DNA from 3 places in the Saccharothrix mutabilis subsp. mutabilis genome. Region 1 is predicted to be linked to each of the others. Evidence: riboswitches for the same ligand, from Rfam matches in the RefSeq annotation. Region 1 holds a riboswitch; each other region holds the start of a gene.
What was found. Region 1 has a riboswitch for glycine ahead of gcvH (glycine cleavage system protein GcvH). Riboswitches for the same ligand answer to the same signal wherever they lie in the genome.

Region 1 (6,334 bases):
GGCTCGCTGTCGAGGCGGCCGGTGTCGTGCCGGAACGGGTTGCGCAGCGGCTTGCGCCGCTCGCGGTGCGGCAGGCCCTCGCCGATCAGGTGCTGGTGGGCCATGTTCCACACCTGGCACGGCCACTTCCGGTGCCGCAGCACGCCGGGGCAGGCGCGGCAGCGGCCGTCGGAATCGGGCTGGTGCACGGTCAGCAGCAGCCGCCAGCAGTCCGCCAGCCGGTTGATCTCGGCCCGCGCCAGCGGCACCAGCGCCTCGGCGGCGCCCCGCTCGACGACCTCGTCCAACTGGGCCAGCCGGCGCAGCACCGCGGCGCGCAATGTCTCGTCCACCTCGCTCACATCCTGTCGGCGGCCTGGTCCAGCAGGCGGTGCAGCCTGCGGGTCTGGGTGACCGACATCACAGCCGACTCGCCCGGCGGCGCGACCAGCAGGACCCGGTCGTCCTCGACCAGCACGGTCATGGACCGGTCCCGGCCGAAGGGGTCGTGGCAGTCGATCCAGCCCTGAGGTTCAGCCATGTGCGCTCCGATCGGAGGGTGTGGCATGCGGCGGCGACGACGCCACGCGAGCGGACGAACCCGCTGCGTGACGACGGGGGGTTCCGCTGTGAGCATCGGCCGACCGGGCGTCGTGACTTACCCGTTACCCGCCGAATTCACTCGATTGCTTGAGGAAGGACACAGAACGTGTCCTGTTGGGTCAAGAATTGCGCGCAGATGGCTGGGGTGGCTGGGCACGGCCCGCCGGACCCCGCTAGGATTGGTGCTGCGCGACCCGCTCCCAGTGACCCCCAGGCTGGTTGAGCGGGTCGCGTTTTTCGTGCCCGAAGAGGCGAGAAGACGCGAGAAGGGGCGCCCACCGTGCTGGTGGACGCCCCTTCTTCATGGGATCGGCGTTCTCTAGGCCTCGAACGCCGTGTAGGTCAGGTCGTGCGCCTGCGCGACCGGCTCGTTGGTGAGCAGGCCGTCGTGCACGTTCAGGCCCAGGGCCAGGGACTTGTCCGCGCGCAGCGCCGCCTGCCAGCCCTTGTCGGCCAGGGCCACCGCGTAGGGCAGGGTCACGTTGGTCAGCGCGTAGGTCGAGGTCCGCGGCACCGCGCCCGGCATGTTCGCCACGCAGTAGAAGACCGACTCGTGCACCTGGTAGGTCGGGTCGGCGTGGGTGGTCGGGCGGGAGTCGGCGAAGCAGCCGCCCTGGTCGATCGCGATGTCCACCAGCACCGAGCCGGGCTTCATCTGCGCCACCAGCTCGTTGGACACCAGCTTCGGGGCCTTCGCGCCCGGCACCAGCACCGCGCCGATGACCAGGTCGGCCTCGCGCACGGCCTGCTCGACCGAGTAGCGGTTGGACGTGACGGTGCGCAGCTGCCCGCGGTAGAGGGCGTCGATGTGGCGCAGCCGGTCCACGTTGGTGTCGAGGATCTCCACGTCCGCGCCCATGCCCACCGCGATGGTCGCCGCGTTCAGGCCCGCCACGCCGCCGCCGATGACGACCACGCGCGCCGGGTGCACGCCGGGCACGCCACCGGGCAGCACGCCCCGGCCGCCGGACGGCTTCATCAGCGAGAACGCGCCCACCTGCGGCGCCAGCCGGCCCGCCACCTCGGACATCGGGGCCAGCAGCGGCAGCGCGCCGTTCGCCGTCTGCACGGTCTCGTAGGCGATCGCGGTCGTGCCGGACGCGATCAGCGCCTCGGTCAACGGCCGGTCCGCCGCCAGGTGCAGGTAGGTGAACAGCGTCTGGCCCTTGCGCAGCAGCGGGTACTCCCGCGCGATCGGCTCCTTGACCTTGAGCACCAGGTCGCCCTCGGCCCACACGTCCTCGGCGGTGGCCAGGACCTTCGCACCGGCGGCGAGGTACTCCTCGTCGGTGATGGCGGACCCGAGCCCCGCGCCCGCCTCGACGAACACGTCGTGGCCGCGCAGGGTCAGCTCGTGGGCGCCGGCGGGGGTCAGCGCGACGCGGTACTCGTGGTTCTTGATCTCGCGGGGTACTGAGATCCGCACGGTGGGGCTCCTTCAGCCGTTGTTACGCCAAAGGTCCGGTACTCCGAATCCACTGTCATCGTGCGAGCGGCACTAACCGGCAGGGGTCGGTTTGTGTTGAGTGAACAAGACTGGACGCGCGTTGACACCCGTCACGCCGACGACCTAGCGTGCTCGCGACCGCCCAACTGAACATCGGCCGCGGCGCCCTCCCGGGCGCCGGAACCCGAGCGGGAGAGTCCCCGGCACGTCCGGGGCGCCGAAGGAGCAAGTACCCCGCACACTCTCAGGCAACGAGAACCGCTCGGGCGAGGCGACTCTGGAAAGCGTGCTCACGCGCGCACCCACGGTGCAAGCTGTGCCTGATCGACGGTTCCACCGTCGCGACGCCGCACAGCGAAGCTCTCAGGTCCCAGGACAGAGTGGGGATCCGACCGACCGTGGCTTCAGGAGCGCTGACATGACTTTTCCGGAGAACCTGCTCTACACCGCCGAGCACGAGTGGGTCGACTGGGCGCCGGGTACCCAGGACCCCGTGGCGGTCGGCATCACCTCCTACGCGGCGGAGTCCCTGGGCGACATCGTGTTCGTCCAGCTGCCGAACGTCGGCGAGCGCGTGAAGTCCGGCGACGTGTGCGGCGAGCTGGAGTCGACCAAGTCCGTGAGCGACCTGTACGCGCCGGTCAGCGGCGAGGTCGTGGAGGTCAACCAGGCCGCCGCCGACGACCCGTCGCTGATCAACAACGACCCGTACGGCGCGGGCTGGCTGTTCAAGGTGCGCGTCGAGGACGCGACGGGCCTGCTCACCGCCGGCAAGTACGCGGAACTGACCGGGGACTGACCCGCCGTGGCGATCAGCGTCTTCGACCTGTTTTCCGTCGGCATCGGGCCGTCCAGCTCCCACACGGTAGGCCCGATGCGCGCCGCGACGATGTTCGTGGCGCGCCTGGGACACCGGCTGACGTCCGTGGACCGGGTGCACGTCCAGCTGTTCGGCTCGCTGGGCGCCACCGGGCACGGGCACGGCAGCCCCAAGGCCGTGCTGCTCGGACTGGAGGGCCACAAGCCCGAGGAGGTCGACCCGACGGCCGCCGAGGGGCGCGTGGCCGAGATCCGCGCCTCCCGCCGGCTGCTCCTGGGCGGGGTGCGCGACATCCCGTTCGTCGAGGACACCGACCTGGTGATGCACCGGCGCAAGTCGCTCCCGTTGCACCCCAACGGGATGAGCTTCACGGCGTACTCCGGGGACGAGGTCCTGGACGAGGCCGTGTACTACTCCGTCGGCGGCGGTTTCGTGGTGGACGAGCACGCCACCGGCACCGACCGCATCAAGGCCGACGAGACGGAACTGGCCCACCCGTTCAAGACCGGCGACGAACTGCTGGCGCGGACGCGGGAAACCGGCCTGTCCATCTCGGAGGTCATGCTGGCCAACGAGCTGTCGTGGCGCACGGAGGAGGAGGTCCGCTCGGGCCTGCTCCACATCTGGGGCGTCATGCAGGAGTGCGTCGAACGGGGCTGCACCGAGACCGGCGTGCTGCCGGGCGGCTTGAAGGTCCGGCGGCGCGCGGCCGAGATGCGCCAGCGCCTGGCAGCCGAGCACTACGCCACCGACCCGTTGCGGGTGATGGACTGGGTGACCTTGTTCGCCCTGGCGGTGAACGAGGAGAACGCGGCCGGCGGCCGGGTGGTCACCGCGCCGACCAACGGCGCGGCCGGCATCGTGCCGGCGGTGCTGCACTACTACACCCGGTTCGTGCCGGGTGCGTCCGACGACGGCGTGGTGCGGTTCCTGCTGACGGCCGGTGCGGTCGGCGTGCTGTTCAAGGAGAACGCGTCGATCAGCGGCGCCGAGGTCGGCTGCCAGGGCGAGGTCGGCTCGGCGTGCTCCATGGCGGCGGGCGGACTGGCCGAGGTGCTCGGCGGGACCCCGGAGCAGGTGGAGAACGCGGCCGAGATCGCGATGGAGCACAACCTGGGCCTGACGTGCGACCCGATCGGCGGCCTGGTGCAGATCCCGTGCATCGAACGCAACGCGCTGGCGTCGATCAAGGCCATCACGGCGGCCCGGATGGCCCTGCGCGGAGACGGCTCGCACTTCGTGTCGTTGGACAAGGTCATCAAGACGATGCGCGAGACCGGCAAGGACATGAAGGTCAAGTACAAGGAGACGGCGCGGGGCGGACTCGCGGTCAACGTCATCGAGTGCTAGCAGCGCTGCGCGTGCCTTGCCCTTCGGGCGCGCGCAGCGCGCTTGCTTCTGGGCTTTTCCGTCCTCCCCGTACGGCCTGCCCGAAGGGCTACCACAGATTTCCGCGGGTGCAGCCGAAATTTTTGTGAGGAACGAGCAAAAATTTTAGCGGCACCCGCGGAAATCTGTGGTTGGCTCCGCCAGGCCGTACGGGGAGGACGGAAAAGCCCCCGCTTTTGCTTTTCTCCCCGGGGGCCTGCCCGCCGGCGAGGCTCTTTTAATCTTTAGACTTCACGCTGACGCTCTCAAGCCGAACGCGCTTCGCGCTTTCTTTAGAGCGCTTCGCGCGCCAAAACGCGCGAAGCGCTCGAAAGATCAAAAGCGGCGCTCGCCGCGCGGCAGGCCCCCGGGGGGGGGGGGAAGGGCGTCGGTTCGTTCCCCGCACGGCCTGCCGGAGGCAACCACCCTTGGGGGTTCTTGGCAACCGGTGAAGCGTGGTTGCCAAGAACCCCCAAGCGCGGTTGGGCTGCGCCCAGGCCGTACGGGGAACGAACCGAGGCCCTTCCTTGGGCTAAATAGCCCTTCGAAAAGCGCGCCTGCGGCGTGTCGGGTGTCGCTTGGTGTCAGCGGGTGGTGGGGGTTCGGAAGACGCCTACTCCCTCTAGTAGGCCGCCGATTTCGTGGGCTGCCTCGAAGGGGGACAGGCGGGCGTAGCCGGCCAGGTCCCAGAATTCCGGGTTCTGCCCCGGGGCGCCCACCGAGCGTTCCGCCTCGGTTCGGGCGATGCCGAGGGCCATGCACACCGCCACCGCCGCCTCACGGGGGTCGGCGTAGAGGGCCAGTTCCGCGAAGACCCGGCCCGGCGCCGCGCCCAGGGCGAAGCGGCGCCGGGCTTCCGAGATCAGGGGCTCCATGGCCTCCACTGTGCCACGAGGCGGCCCCGCCAGCAGGTCACGAGCAGAGCACGTCCACGAAGACCGTCTTCTCCTGGTTCAGGTTCGAGATGCGCACCGAGACCGTTCCCGGGCCCGTGAGGTGCTGGTTCTGCACGTCCACGCGTTCCACGTGGCAGCCCGGCTGGTGGTCCACGGTGATCTTGTGGACGCTGACCTCCACCGCCTCCACGTGTGCTTCGTGGAACACGTACAGCTCCGGCGCGTAGTACGACCACTTGGTGTTCGTCGCCCCGTTGGTGTCGGTCCAGGTCACCTTCTGGCCTGCGCGGTGCCCACGGGTACCAGGAGGGCCGCGGCCAGGGCGGTGGCCGCCCCGGCCGCTCGTGCGAGTGGTCTCATGTCCGGTCTCCCCGCGAGTGCGGCGGGACCGGAAGGCGTGCCGCGGCGTCGGGGAGCCTTCCGGCTACCGGTCACCCCTACGCGACCGGCCCCGACGCCGCTGGGCGACGACGATACGCTTCGTGAACACCGCAGGCCAGGGACCTTTGGGCCTCAGGGCAGGACGGCCTCGATCGCCTTGACCACGTCGTCGTCCCCGGGCTCGGTGCGCGGGCGGAAGCGGGCGACGACCTCGCCCTCGGGGGAGATCAGGAACTTCTCGAAGTTCCACTGCACGTCCCCGGCCGTGCCGTCGGCGTCGGCGTGCGCGGTCAGCTCCGCGTACAGCGGGTGCCGGCCGGGGCCGTTCACCTCGACCTTCTCGAACAGCGGGAACGTCACGCCGTAGGTGGTGGAGCAGAACGTCGAGATCTCCTCCGCCGTGCCCGGCTCCTGCCCGGCGAACTGGTTGCACGGGAACCCCACCACGGAGAAGCCGGCGTCGCCGAAGCGCTGTTGGAGCCGCTCCAACCCGGTGTACTGCGGCGTCAGGCCGCACTTCGACGCCACGTTGACCACCAGCAACGCCTTGCCCCGCAACGACCCCAGGCTGCTCGGCTCGCCGGCGAGGGTGTTCACGGCGATGTCGTGGATGCTCATGTCTCCACCCTACGGGGACGGAACACCGTCACCACGACCCGCAGGCCCAACAGGACGCTGATGACCAGCAGGTTGTAACCGAACACCTGGTACAGCGTGATGTCCGGGCCGACCTTCGGGCCGCCGTCCGCGCCGAGCAGGAGCACGGCCATCAGGCCCGCGGTCGCGCCCAGCACGGTCAACATCACCTGGTGCAGCAGGGAGGTCACGAACTGGCGGTCG
Region 2 (6,334 bases), on a different contig from region 1:
TGACCGAGCGGCTGGGCATCGGGCCGGCCCAGTGCCTGGCGCGCAACCAGCGGCTGGTCTACGGCCGGATGACCGGCTGGGGCCAGGACGGCCCGCTGGCCGACCGGGCGGGCCACGACATCAACTACATCGCGCTCGCGGGCGCGCTGGAGCCGATCGGCCGGGCCGGGCAGCCGCCCACGGTGCCCCTCAACGTCATCGGCGACTTCGGCGGCGGCGGGCTGCTGCTCGCGCTGGGCATCCTCGCGGCCCTGTACGAGCGGGAGCGGTCCGGGCGCGGGCAGGTCGTGGACGCGGCCATGGTGGACGGCGCGGCGCTGCTGACGACGTTCCTGCACGGCATGAAGGCCGCCGGCGCGTGGGGCGGCGAGCGGGGCACGAACCTGCTCGACGGCGGCGCGCCGTTCTACGACGTTTATGCCACAGCGGATGGAAAGTTCGTCAGCATCGGCGCACTGGAGGAGAAGTTCTACGCTGATCTGCTGGTGTTGCTGGGGTTGGCGGACTCGGACGTGCCGAACCGGCACGACCCGGCCCAGTGGCCCGCCCTGCGGGCCCGCATCGCCGAAGCGGTGGCCACCCGGACGAGGGACGAGTGGGCGGCGCTGGCGGCGGGCACCGACGCGTGCCTGGCGCCCGTGCTCGCGCCCGACGAGGCCCCGGCGCACCCGCACAACCGGGCGCGCGGGACGTTTGTCGAGGTCGGGGGCCTGACCCAGCCGGGACCCGCGCCGCGCTTCGACCGCACGCCGGCCGGCGGACCGTCCGCACCGCCCGCCACGGGGCATCACACGGACGAGGTGCTGGAGTTCCTCGGACTGGGTGAAGGGGATATTGCGGAACTGCGACGATCCGGTGTCGTGGGCTAATGCGAAAAGGGTGCGACAAATCGTCCGGAGTGCTGCCGGGAAAGGGAGCGGCCGGGCCTCGGCCTAATGACACACAGTGGGTGCGTCGCGCAAGCGGGTGATGTGCTCGGGATTGCCGACGATGTGGCTGAACCTCGGTGCTCGTGCCTGGGGGAGTGGGGGCGAGTGGCCCGCACCCTGGTCATCGGCGGGTGCCGAGGGCCTCTTGATCGGCCGTTCGGGTGATGTGGGTCACGACCCACGCGTGGCAGCGTGTCCTGCCCTACGCCCGGTCGTGGGATCGCGGCGGGTTCCGCGCTCATCGTCCGGGTGAATGGGGGACCATGTGGGGTAACACGGCGGGCACGCGGCCCGCCGCCGCGCACCCTTGAACGGACGGAGAGGCACCAGTGAACGTCAAGAAGGTGGTCACGCTGGCGGCTGTCGCGCTGCTGCTGTTCCTCCTGATCACCCAGCCCGACCAGTCCGCCGAGGCGGTGAAGACGGCCCTCGGGTGGCTGCGCCAGGGCGCCGAGTCGATCATCACGTTCGTCCGCAGCCTGTTCAACTAGCCCCCGCCGCGGGGCGCGGTGGTCTGCTCACCATCCGTGATGGTCGGCCTCCCCCGTTGGACCGTCTGGGTGGAATGAGGGCTATAACGTGCTGGTAACAGGGTTTTTGACAAACCGGGGTCTAGCGGTTGTCGGTACCCGCTAATACGGTGCGCTGCATTGGCTGATCTTCGACCGACGAGGAGGCAGAATGGTCGAGGACTCCGGAGTCGACGAGCTGCTGCGGCAGTGGGCGGCCGAGCGCTCGGACGACGCCGAGCTGCGCGAGGTGAACCGGATCAAGGACGAGTGGCTGGCCGAGGCCCCGCCGTCCGCGCCGGGCATCCCCGTGCAGCGGGCGAACGGTGGACCGCGGGGCCTGGTGAAGGTCGAGTCCGCGGATCCGGCCTACGTCGCGGCGATGCGGAAGCGGGCGCCAGAGGTGCCCGAGGTCCTGCTGGCCGCGGCAGCGAGCTACTGGCAGCTCGTGGGCGACCTGTCCGAGGCGGAGGCGTGGTGGGACGCGGGCATCAGCCCGTTGGACCAGCGCGCCCTCGACTACCGGGCCGCCGGGCTCACGCCCGCCGACCTGGGACGTCGGCTCGGGCCGATGACGGTGCTCCAGCACCTGCGTCGGGGCAGCGCGGCGGCGTGGTGCGTCGCCAGGTTGCAGCGGCAGCGCCGGGACGGCGTTGCGTGATGTCGGGCGCGCCACGCGCGAGCGTGGCGCAGCGCAAGGGCGTCGCGCGGTGAGGGCGCGGCGTGGTCGGGACTAGCGTGATCGGGAGGGCGGGCTCCTGTGCGGGGAGCCCATCCCGGTCGGGGGTCGCCGACCCGAAGTACCCTTGAGCCGTGCGCAGCGGCCTCATCACCCCTCGACGTGTGGCGATCGCGGTCGCGTGCGTGCTCTCGCTGGTGGTCTGCTGCGGTCTCGCCTACTGGCAGTGGGAGCGGTTCTCCCAGGCCGGGGGCACCTTCCAGAACCTCGGTTACGTCTTCCAGTGGCCCCTGTTCGGCCTGTTCCCCGCGTTCATGGTGTGGCGGATGCGCAAGCTCGCCGCCCAGCGCCGCGCGGAGGACGCCGCTGTGGGCGCGGACACGTCGTCGCAGGTGGCGGGGGAGCCGGTGGCCGCGCCGTCGGAGCCGGTCGTTACCGTGGAGCCCGTCAGGACACCCGCGCACGACGACGAGGACGACGAGCTGGCGGCCTACAACCGCTACCTCCGCGAACTCCACGCGCGGGACCAGCGGTGAGCGAAGGCGGTCGGTAGGGCGATGAGCGGTGCGTTGGGCCGGTTCCGGTTCATGGCTTACGTGGTCGGTGTGGGCCTGCTGCTGCTCGTGGCCGCGATGGGCGTGAAGTACCTCGGCGACCAGGACGGCATGATGAAGGTCGTCGGCCCGGTCCACGGCTTCCTCTACGCGATCTACCTGGTGATCACGGTCGACCTGGCCCTCAAGGCCCGCTGGTCGCTCAAGGGCACCGCGCTGGTGCTGCTCGCCGGCACGATCCCGTTCGTGTCGTTCTACGCCGAGCGCAAGGTCGTCGAAAGCGTGAAGGCCGAGCGCGCCCTGTGACCACGCCGGCCGCCGCCACCTTCGGCCTGGCCGCCATGCCCGGTCGGGCCGTCGGCACCTTCCCGTCGGCCGTCGGCACCTCCGCGTCAGCCGCCACCACGTCCGGTCGGGCCGTCGGCACCTCCGCGTCGGCCGCCGGCGCCTCCGGTCGGGCCGCTTCCGCGTCGGTCCCGCCCGCGTCGGCCGCGCCCGTGGTGACCGGGCTCGTGTTGACCGGGCCGACCAGGCACAACTAGCGTCTGGCGGTACCAACTGAACACGGCCGTCGATGTCGCGCGGGAGAGTCCCCACCCACTACGGGGCGCCGAAGGAGCAACTCCTCCCCGGAATCTCTCAGGCACAGCTACCGCCCGACGAAGGCAACTCTGGAAAGCAGGCGCCAGCGCCTCGCCCACGGTGCAAGCCGCCCCCGCCGACGTGCGGGGTCCCGGCGAAGCTCTCAGGCTCATGACAGAGGGGGAGGCTCACTCGGACGAGGAGTCTCGATGGACCGTGTCATCCTTCGTAGCGGCAGGCCGACCCACCCGGTCGGCGCCCCTGCCGTGCCCGCCATCAGGGAGGACCCCGTGGAAACCCGCCGGACGCCGCTGCACGCCGAGCACGAGGCGCTGGGCGCCCAGTTCACCGACTTCGCGGGCTGGCGGATGCCGCTGCGCTACGACAGCGAGCTGGCCGAGCACCACGCCGTGCGCACGTCGGCGGGCCTGTTCGACCTGACGCACATGGGCGAGATCGTCCTGACCGGCCCGCAGGCCGGCGCCGCGCTCGACCACGCGCTGGTCGGCCACGCGTCCGCGATCGGCGTCGGCCGCGCCCGCTACACCATGATCTGCCAGGCCGACGGCGGCGTGCTCGATGACCTGATCGTGTACCGCACCGGTGACCAGGAGTACTTGGTCGTCGCGAACGCCTCCAACGCCGCCGTCGTGTTCGCCGCCTTGAAGGAGCGCGCGGAGGGCTTCGACACGACCGTCGAGGACAAGTCCACGGACTACGCGCTGCTGGCCGTGCAGGGGCCGAAGGCGGTCGCCATCCTCGAAGGCCTGACCGCCACCGACCTGGCCACGGTCAAGTACTACGCCTCCTACCCGACCGAGGTGGCCGGCAAGCCCGCGCTGCTGGCCCGCACCGGCTACACCGGTGAGGACGGCTTCGAGCTGTTCCTCGACCCCGCCGACGCCCCGCACGTGTGGCAGGCGCTGCTCGACGCCGGCCGGCCGCACGACCTCAAGCCCGCCGGCCTGGGCTGCCGCGACACCCTGCGCCTGGAAGCCGGGATGCCGCTGTACGGCAACGAGCTGAGCACGTCCCGCACGCCCTACCACGCCAACCTGGGCCGCGTGGTCAAGCTGGACAAGCCGGGCGACTTCGTGGGCCGCGAGCCGCTGGCGAAGGTGGCCGAGGCGGGCGTCGAGGCCAAGCTGGTCGGCCTGAAGACCGAGTCCCGCCGCGCCCCCCGCCACGGCTACGCCGTGCTGGACGCCGAGGGCAACGCGATCGGCGAGGTCACCAGCGGCGCGCTGTCGCCGACGCTGGGCTACTCCGTGGCGATGGCCTACGTGCCGCCCGCGCACGCCGAGCCCGGCACCAAGCTGTCCGTCGACGTCCGGGGCCGGCAGGAGCCCGTGGAGGTCGTCTCGCTGCCGTTCTACAAGCGCAACTCGTAGGGAGAAACCCCACCATGTCCGAGCACTTCAACACCTCCCTCGCGGAGTTCGACCCCGAGGTCGCCGAGGCGGTCGCGGCCGAGCTGCGCCGGCAGCAGGGCACGCTGGAGATGATCGCGTCGGAGAACTTCACGCCGGTGTCGGTGCTCCAGGCGCAGGGCTCGGTGCTGACCAACAAGTACGCCGAGGGCTACCCGGGTCGCCGCTACTACGGCGGGTGCGAGAACGTCGACGTGGTCGAGCGGCTGGCCATCGCGCGGGTCAAGGAGCTGTTCGGCGCGGGGTTCGCCAACGTGCAGCCCCACTCGGGCGCGCAGGCCAACGCGTGCGCCATGTTCGCCCTGCTCCAGCCCGGTGACACGATCCTGGGCCTGGACCTGGCGCACGGCGGCCACCTGACCCACGGCATGCGGATCAACTTCTCCGGCAAGCTCTACAACGTCGTGCCCTACCACGTGTCCGATGTGGACGGTCGGGTGGACATGGCCGAGGTCGAGGCGCTGGCGCAGGAGCACAAGCCGAAGCTGATCGTGGCCGGCTGGTCGGCCTACCCCCGCCAGCTGGACTTCGCGGAGTTCCGCCGGATCGCCGACTCGGTGGGCGCGTACCTGATGGTGGACATGGCCCACTTCGCGGGTCTCGTGGCGGCGGGCCTGCACCCGAGCCCGGTGCCGCACGCCCACGTCGTCACCACGACCACGCACAAGACCCTCGGCGGTCCGCGCGGCGGCGTGATCCTGACCAACGAGGCGGACCTCGCGAAGAAGATCAACTCGGCGGTGTTCCCCGGCCAGCAGGGCGGTCCGCTGGAGCACGTGATCGCCGGCAAGGCGGTGGCGTTCAAGCACGCCGCGTCGCCGGAGTTCGCCGACCGCCAGCGCCGCACGGTCGAGGGCGCGAAGATCCTCGCCGAGCGGCTGTCGCAGCCCGACGCGGCGGCGGCCGGCGTGAAGGTGCTGACCGGCGGCACGGACGTGCACCTGGTGCTGGTGGACCTGGTGGCCTCGGAGCTGGACGGCAAGCAGGCCGAGGACCGCCTGCACGAGGTCGGCATCACGGTCAACCGCAACGCGGTCCCCAACGACCCGCGCCCGCCGATGGTGACCTCGGGCCTGCGCATCGGCACGCCCGCCCTGGCCACCCGCGGCTTCGGCGCGGCGGACTTCGCGGAGGTGGCCGACATCATCGCGACCGCCCTCCAGCCGGCCGCGGACCTGTCCGAGCTGCGCTCGCGCGTCGAGGTGCTGGCCGCGAAGCACCCGCTCTACCCGAACCTGTGAGGGTTCCGCCGGCCCGCTGAGCGGGGCGGCACATGACCCCCGGCCCAACCCCAGGCCGGGGGTCATGTTCTTCGGGGGTGGACTCAAGCTCCAGAGGGATGGACTCAAGCTCCAGAGGGGTGGACTCAAGCTCCGGAGGGCACCGCCACGCCGGGCGGCAGGCACTCCACGTTGCGCTTGCCGTCGGGCTGCACGACGAACCACGTGCCGCCCACGCCCTGGCCCTTCCACTGGCCCGGCGCCTCGTCCTTCGAGTACGTGTAGAGCGCCCAGCCGGCCAGCGTCACCTGCTCGGTCCCGTCGGCCCGCTTCACGGTGCCGACCAGCGCCGGGTCGACGCCCTCCAGCTTCGGCGCGCCGCCGGCCAGCAGCGGCGGCCAGGTCTCCGCGCACTTGCCCTCGCAGTTGGA
Region 3 (6,334 bases), on a different contig from region 1:
CGCCACCGCGGTCAGGGTCGCGCGGCGCAGGCCGTCCGCGCCCATCATGCGCACGTACGCCCACGAGATCGGCAGGATCGACGCCGAACCCCACGGCGCGGCGCTGATCGGGCCGACGCCCGTCGCCGGGCCGGCGGTCGGCTGGAGCGGGTGGTTGGGCAGGAACGGCGCGAGGTGCGAGCGCACGCCGATCGGGCCGACGCCGGGACCGCCGCCGCCGTGCGGGATGCAGAACGTCTTGTGCAGGTTCAGGTGCGACACGTCCGAGCCGAACCTGCCGTACTGCGCCAGGCCGATCAGGGCGTTGAGGTTCGCGCCGTCCACGTACACCTGGCCGCCGGCGTCGTGCACCAGCGCGCACACCTCGCGCACGGTGTCCTCGTACACGCCGTGCGTCGACGGGTAGGTGATCATGATGGCGGCGAGGTCGTCGCGGTGCTCGTCCACGACAACGCGCAGGTGGTCCATGTCGATGTTGCCCTGGTCGTCGCACTTCACGACCACGACCCGCATGCCGGCCATGACGGCGGACGCGGCGTTGGTGCCGTGCGCCGACGACGGGATCAGGCACACGTCGCGCTCCGCGTGGCCCTGCGCGCGGTGGTAGGCGCGGATCGCGAGCAGGCCCGCGAACTCGCCCTGGCTGCCCGCGTTGGGCTGGATGGACACGGCGTCGTAGCCGGTCACCTCGGCCAGCCAGCGCTCCAGGTCGGCGACCAGCGACAGCAGGCCCTCGGCGTCCTCGACCGGCGCGAACGGGTGCAGGTTCGCGAACTCCGGCCAGGTCACCGGCTCCATCTCGGCGGTCGCGTTGAGCTTCATCGTGCACGAGCCCAGCGGGATCATGCTGCGGTCCAGCGCGACGTCCTTGTCCGACAGCTTGCGCAGGTAGCGCAGCATCGCGGTCTCGGAGCGGTGGGTGTGGAAGACCGGGTGGGTCAGGTAGTCGCTGGTGCGGCGCAGGTCGGCGGGGATCGCGTCGGCGGTGTCGAGGTCCAGGCCGTCGACGTCGGAGACGGTCACGCCGAACGCCTTCCACACCTTCTCCAGGTCACCCCGGGTGGTGGTCTCGTCGCACGCGATCGAGACGGTGTCGGCGTCCACCTGCCACAGGTTGACGCCCAGGTCGCGGGCGGTGGCGACGACCTCGGCGGCGCGGCCCTCGACGCGGGCGCGGACGGTGTCGAAGAACTCGCCGTGCACGACCTCGACGCCGTTCTCGCACAGGCCCGCGGCGAGCACGGTGGCCAGGCGGTGGGTGCGGGTCGCGATGGCGCGCAGGCCGTCGGGGCCGTGGTAGACCGCGTACATCGACGCCATCACGGCCAGCAGGACCTGCGCGGTGCAGATGTTGCTGGTGGCCTTCTCGCGGCGGATGTGCTGCTCGCGGGTCTGGAGCGCGAGGCGGTAGGCGAGGTTGCCGTCGGCGTCCACGGACACGCCGACCAGGCGGCCGGGCAGCTGGCGCTCCAGGCCCTGGCGGACGGCCATGTACCCGGCGTGCGGGCCGCCGAAGCCGATCGGGACGCCGAAGCGCTGGGTGGTGCCGACGACGACGTCCGCGCCGATCTCGCCCGGCGGGCGCAGCAGCGTCAGGGCCAGCAGGTCCGCGGCGAACACGGCCTGCGCGCCGGCCGCGTGGATCTCCTCCACCAGCGCGGCGTAGTCGCGCACGACGCCGGACGCGCCCGGGTAGGACAGCAGCACGCCGAAGAAGTCCCCGCCCAGGCCCAGCCCCTCCAGGCCCTGCGACAGGTCGGCGGTGACGATCTCGATGCCCAGCGGCTCGGCGCGGGTCTCGATGACGGCCAGCGTCTGCGGCAGCGTGTCGGCGTCCACGACGAACTTGGCGGACTTGCTGCGGCCGGCGCGGCGGACCAGGGTCATCGCCTCGGCGGCGGCGGTGGACTCGTCCAGCATGGACGCGTTGGCCAGCGGCAGGCCGGTCAGGTCGCCGACCATCGTCTGGAAGTTCAGCAGCGCTTCGAGGCGGCCCTGGGAGATCTCGGGCTGGTAGGGCGTGTAGGCCGTGTACCAGGCGGGGCTCTCCAGGACGTTGCGGCGGATCACCGGCGGGGTGTGGGTGCCGTAGTAGCCCATGCCGATCATCTGGGTGAGCGGCTTGTTGCGGGCGGCCAGGGCGCGCAGCTCGGCCAGCGCCTCGGTCTCGGTGGCGGGCGCGGGCAGGTCCAGCACCAGTTCGCGTTCCCGGATCGACTCGGGCACGGCGCGCTGGGCCAGCTCCTCCAGGGAGCCGACGCCGATGACGTCCAGGATGCGGGCCAGCTCGGCGGGCCGCGGGCCGACGTGCCGGTCGGCGAAGGGGGTGCCGTGCTCAAGGGCGGCGAGGGGGATGCGGTCCTGCGTCATGTAAGGCGCCTTTCGCGGGCTACGGACACACTTCTGCCGTTGCCCTCCCCCTCTGTCTTCTGCCCGCGGACGGGCGCCTGAGAGCTTCACCCGGCGTGGCCGGGCTTGCACCGTCGGCGGGGTCCACGTGCCCGACCCGCTTTCCAGAGGCGTCTCACCCGTGCGGTCCTTGCGCCTGAGAGGTTCCGGGGAGGATTTGCTCCTTCGGCGCCGAGACTGGCTCGGACTCTCCCGCACGGGATAAAGCGACTACGCGCGAATCGTACCCGGCAGGTGAACGTCTCCCGGCACGGACGCGACGCGGATCTCACAGGTTTGGCGCGGCGGAGCAGCGGGTACCAGGCGCTCGTGCCGCTCGCGCCGTGGAGTCCGAGGTCAGCCGATGGCCCGTGTCCGCTCGCGCCGTGGGCTCCGGGGTCAGCCGATGGCCCGCGTCCGCCTGCGCCGGGACAGCTCGTCGTTGGGCGTCTCGTCCACCGCGAGCCCGTCCGCGCGTTCCGCGGGGAACTCGTGGATCGTGCCGCTGATCTCCCGCATGGCGCCGCTGACCGCGATGCCGAACACGCCCTGGCCGCCCTGCAGCAGGTCCACGACCTCCTCGGGCGAGGTGCACTCGTAGACCGTGGTGCCGTCGCTGAACAGCGTGATGCGGGCGAGGTCCTGGACGCCGCGGCGGCGCAGGTGGTCGACCGCGACGCGGATGTTCTGCAGGCTCACACCGGTGTCGAGCAGCCGCTTCACGACCTTGAGGACCAGGATGTCCTTGAACGAGTAGAGCCGTTGGCTACCGGAGCCGTGGGCACTCCTTATCGTCGGGTTGACCAGGCCGGTGCGGGCCCAGTAGTCGAGCTGGCGGTAGGTGATGCCCGCGATCTGGCACGCGGCCGGGCCGCGGTACCCGACGAGTTCGTCCGGCAGCGAGGAGTCCGGGAACAGCTCACCCTGTTCGCCGGTTCCGGCCCGGATGGGCGCTTCCTCGACCACGCCTGCCTCCCCTCGGTCCGGCCAGGACTGGCCGGCGACCAACGTGAAGCCGCCCCGGTGCCCGAATCACACCGTGGCAATTCACCTGAGTTCGACGGTAAGACCGCCTAGGGGGCAGGTCAACGCGACGCGCTGAGCGTGTCGCGTCTCAACCTCAGGTTGAGGTTGAGAGAGACGGGCGTCGTAAGCCATTCGGGTGACGTTTAGTGATCGTTTAGCGGACCGGTGCTGACTTTGTGTAATCCGGAGGTGTGACACCGGGGGGTGGCACGCGGGGCTGATCCACAACGCACCGCACACACCCACGAGGGGCCGGCTTCCAGCTCGCGGCGCGACGCCGGCCTCTCGTGGGTGCTTGACAGACCCACCGCAGACTCCCCCGTGTCCCGCTCCACCGCCACCTGAGACCCACCGCCGACACGCCGCCCACCCAGCGCCGCCGTCCCAGCCGCCGCCGTGCCTGCCTCACCGCCCCGGAAACGATCAGGCCCGAAAACGATCAGGCCCGGGACGCGACCGCCGTCCCGGGCCCTACCGCGAGAACCGCTGCTCAGGTGTCCGCGCCGCGGAAGTCCTCCGGCGAGACCGAGTCCAGGAACTCCCGGAACTTCTCGACCTCGTCCTCCTGCTCGTCCGGGATGATCAGCCCCGCCTCGGCCAGCACCGACTCCTCCGCGTGGATCGGCACGCCGATGCGCAGGGCCAGGGCCACCGAGTCGCTCGGCCGCGCCGACACGCGCACGTCGCCGTCGAACACGAGTTCCGCGAAGTACGTGCCCTCCTGCAGGTCGGTGATCCGCACCTGCTCCAACTGCCTGCCCAGAGCGCCGATGACGTCCTTCAACAGGTCGTGCGTCAACGGCCGCGCGGGCCGGACACCCTGCTGCTCCAGCGCGATCGCGGTCGCCTCCACCGAGCCGATCCAGATCGGCAGGTAGCGCTCGCCCTCGGTTTCGCGCAGCAACAGGATCGGCTGGTTGGCGGGCAGTTCCACCCGCACGCCCACGACGCGCATCTCGCTCATCGGGTCTCGCCTCCCTCAGCGCGCTGAAATCCTGGCGTCCCCGCTACCACGAGGATCCCCCACGTACCCCTCCGACGCTACCCGCCAAGCGGGCCTTGTGCGCAACCGCTCCGAAAATGCGGATCACGATGCGGAAACGGCTCTACCTGGGCGGAACGCCGCCACCGGGCACGTCGCGCAGGCCGATTTTCACCAAGAGTGTGTGCAGCGTTACGGAGAGCGCCGCCAGCTCGCGCACGACTTCGTCGGCCCGGCCCCGCGACCTCGGGTCGCGCCGCCTCGCCAGGACGACCTGCTCCACCAGCGCCACCTCGCGGTCCGCCGCCGCGCGGAACGGGCGCAGGTGCCGCGGTTCCAGGCCGTACTGGGCCAGTTCGCGCACGGTCGTCGCCACCTGGAGCGCGTCCTGGTCGTAGAGACCCGGACGGACCAGGCCGTGCTGCTCCAGCTCGGCCAGCGACGCCGCGTCCAGGCCCGAACGCGCCAGCAGTTCGTCGCGGCTCATGCGCTGCGGCGCGGCGGGGCCGTCCTCGACCGCGCGGAGCACCCGCGCCGAGGAGTCCGCCGCGTCCAACTGCTCCTTGATGACCTTCAGCGGCAGGTAGCGGTCGCGTTGGGCGGCCAGCACGTAGCGCAGCCGCTCGACGTCGGCCGTGGTGAACTGGCGGTACCCCGCGGCGGTGCGTGCCGGGCGGACCAGGCCCTCCGACTCCAGGAAGCGGATCTTGGAGATCGTGACGTCGGGGAACTCCGTCCGGAGCTGCGCGAGCACCGCGCCGATGCTCAACCCCCCGCGTTGTGGCCGCCCGGCCGCCGCCGTCACTGCGCCCCCTGACCCCCGGCGCCCGGACCGGTCAGGAACACGAGGCGGAACTTGCCGATCTGCACCTCGTCGCCGTTGGCGAGCACCGCCTGGTCGACCGGCTCGCGGTTGACGTAGGTGCCGTTGAGGCTGCCCACGTCGATCACCACGAACTCGCCGCCCTCGCGGCGGAACTCGGCGTGCCGCCGGGAGACCGTCACGTCATCGAGGAAGATGTCGCTGTCCGGGTGCCGTCCCGCGCTGGTCGTGTCGCGGTCGAGCAGGAACCGGGAACCCGCGTTCGGACCGCGCTTGACCACCAGCAGGGCCGACCCGGCGGGCAGTGCGTCGACGCCGGCGACGGCCGGCTCCTGGGCGGGCGCCTCGGCGCCCTCGACCTCGGCGAGGAAGTCGGCCCGGAAAACGGAGGTCCGCTCCGGGGACTGCTCGGGCGGAACGCCTGGCCCGTCGTTCGTGGTCACCTGAGCTCTCCTCCTGCTGCTGGAACCGTCTCGTCCTTGAGAACCTATCGTGCCCGAACCCTGGTCTGAGGAGCGGCTCCCCCACCGACCGAAGAGCCGCCGGAAGATCGACGTCACCCCTGCTCCGCAATCTCCTGGTACGCCGCCGCGTCGAGCAGGTCGTCCACCGCGCCCGGGTCGGTCAGCCTGAGCTCCACGATCCACCCCTCGCCGTACGGGTCGGAGTTGACCAGGTCGGGCTGCTGGTCCAGCGAGTCGTTGCGCGCGACGACCTCGCCCGCCAGCGGCGCGTAGATGTCGGAGACGCTCTTGGTGGACTCGACCTCGCCGAGCGTCTGGCCCGCGCCGACCTGCTCGCCCAGTTCCGGGAGCTGGACGAACACGACCTCGCCGAGTTGCTCCTGGGCGTAGTCGGTGATGCCCACGCGCACGGTGTCCTCACCGGTGCGCAGCACCCACTCATGTTCCTCGGTGTACTTGAGCTCCTCGGGAATCACCGCGGTGCGCTCCTTCATGACGGTGGATCTTCGCTGCCGGATCTTCCCACGACCGGTTCAGACCGGCGCGACCCCCGGCCGCCTGCGCAGCGCGAGGAAGAACTGGTAGACGTACAGGGCTCCGGACCACAGGTACAGCGCCCCGCCCCAGACCATGAACGCGTAGGCCACCGGT

Region 2: another riboswitch for glycine. It lies ahead of gcvT (glycine cleavage system aminomethyltransferase GcvT); the one in region 1 lies ahead of gcvH (glycine cleavage system protein GcvH).
Region 3: another riboswitch for glycine. It lies ahead of gcvP (aminomethyl-transferring glycine dehydrogenase); the one in region 1 lies ahead of gcvH (glycine cleavage system protein GcvH).

Annotation. Positions count from the first base shown of each region.
Region 1 is NZ_BAAABU010000010.1:58,451-64,784, reverse strand. Features, by position in the region: gene ABD126_RS22160 (hypothetical protein) at 1-332, opposite strand, end outside; gene ABD126_RS22155 (hypothetical protein) at 338-520, opposite strand; gene ald (alanine dehydrogenase) at 902-2,008, opposite strand; glycine riboswitch at 2,209-2,300, shown strand; gene gcvH (glycine cleavage system protein GcvH) at 2,448-2,828, shown strand; gene ABD126_RS22140 (L-serine ammonia-lyase) at 2,835-4,199, shown strand; gene ABD126_RS22135 (hypothetical protein) at 4,802-5,092, opposite strand; gene ABD126_RS22130 (hypothetical protein) at 5,130-5,387, opposite strand; gene ABD126_RS22125 (glutathione peroxidase) at 5,627-6,112, opposite strand; gene ABD126_RS22120 (ABC1 kinase family protein) at 6,109-6,334, opposite strand, start outside.
Region 2 is NZ_BAAABU010000005.1:162,058-168,391, reverse strand. Features, by position in the region: gene ABD126_RS14815 (CaiB/BaiF CoA transferase family protein) at 1-869, shown strand, start outside; gene ABD126_RS14810 (hypothetical protein) at 1,259-1,420, shown strand; gene ABD126_RS14805 (helix-turn-helix transcriptional regulator) at 1,611-2,099, shown strand; gene ABD126_RS14800 (hypothetical protein) at 2,252-2,653, shown strand; gene ABD126_RS14795 (DUF3817 domain-containing protein) at 2,675-2,977, shown strand; gene ABD126_RS14790 (hypothetical protein) at 2,974-3,213, shown strand; glycine riboswitch at 3,244-3,336, shown strand; glycine riboswitch at 3,338-3,438, shown strand; gene gcvT (glycine cleavage system aminomethyltransferase GcvT) at 3,544-4,644, shown strand; gene glyA (serine hydroxymethyltransferase) at 4,659-5,924, shown strand; gene ABD126_RS14775 (hypothetical protein) at 6,050-6,334, opposite strand, start outside.
Region 3 is NZ_BAAABU010000007.1:7,759-14,092, reverse strand. Features, by position in the region: gene gcvP (aminomethyl-transferring glycine dehydrogenase) at 1-2,370, opposite strand, end outside; glycine riboswitch at 2,524-2,614, opposite strand; gene ABD126_RS17805 (MerR family transcriptional regulator) at 2,788-3,354, opposite strand; gene ABD126_RS17800 (bifunctional nuclease family protein) at 3,905-4,378, opposite strand; gene ftsR (transcriptional regulator FtsR) at 4,521-5,165, opposite strand; gene garA (glycogen accumulation regulator GarA) at 5,198-5,662, opposite strand; gene gcvH (glycine cleavage system protein GcvH) at 5,776-6,177, opposite strand; gene clsA (cardiolipin synthase ClsA) at 6,217-6,334, opposite strand, start outside.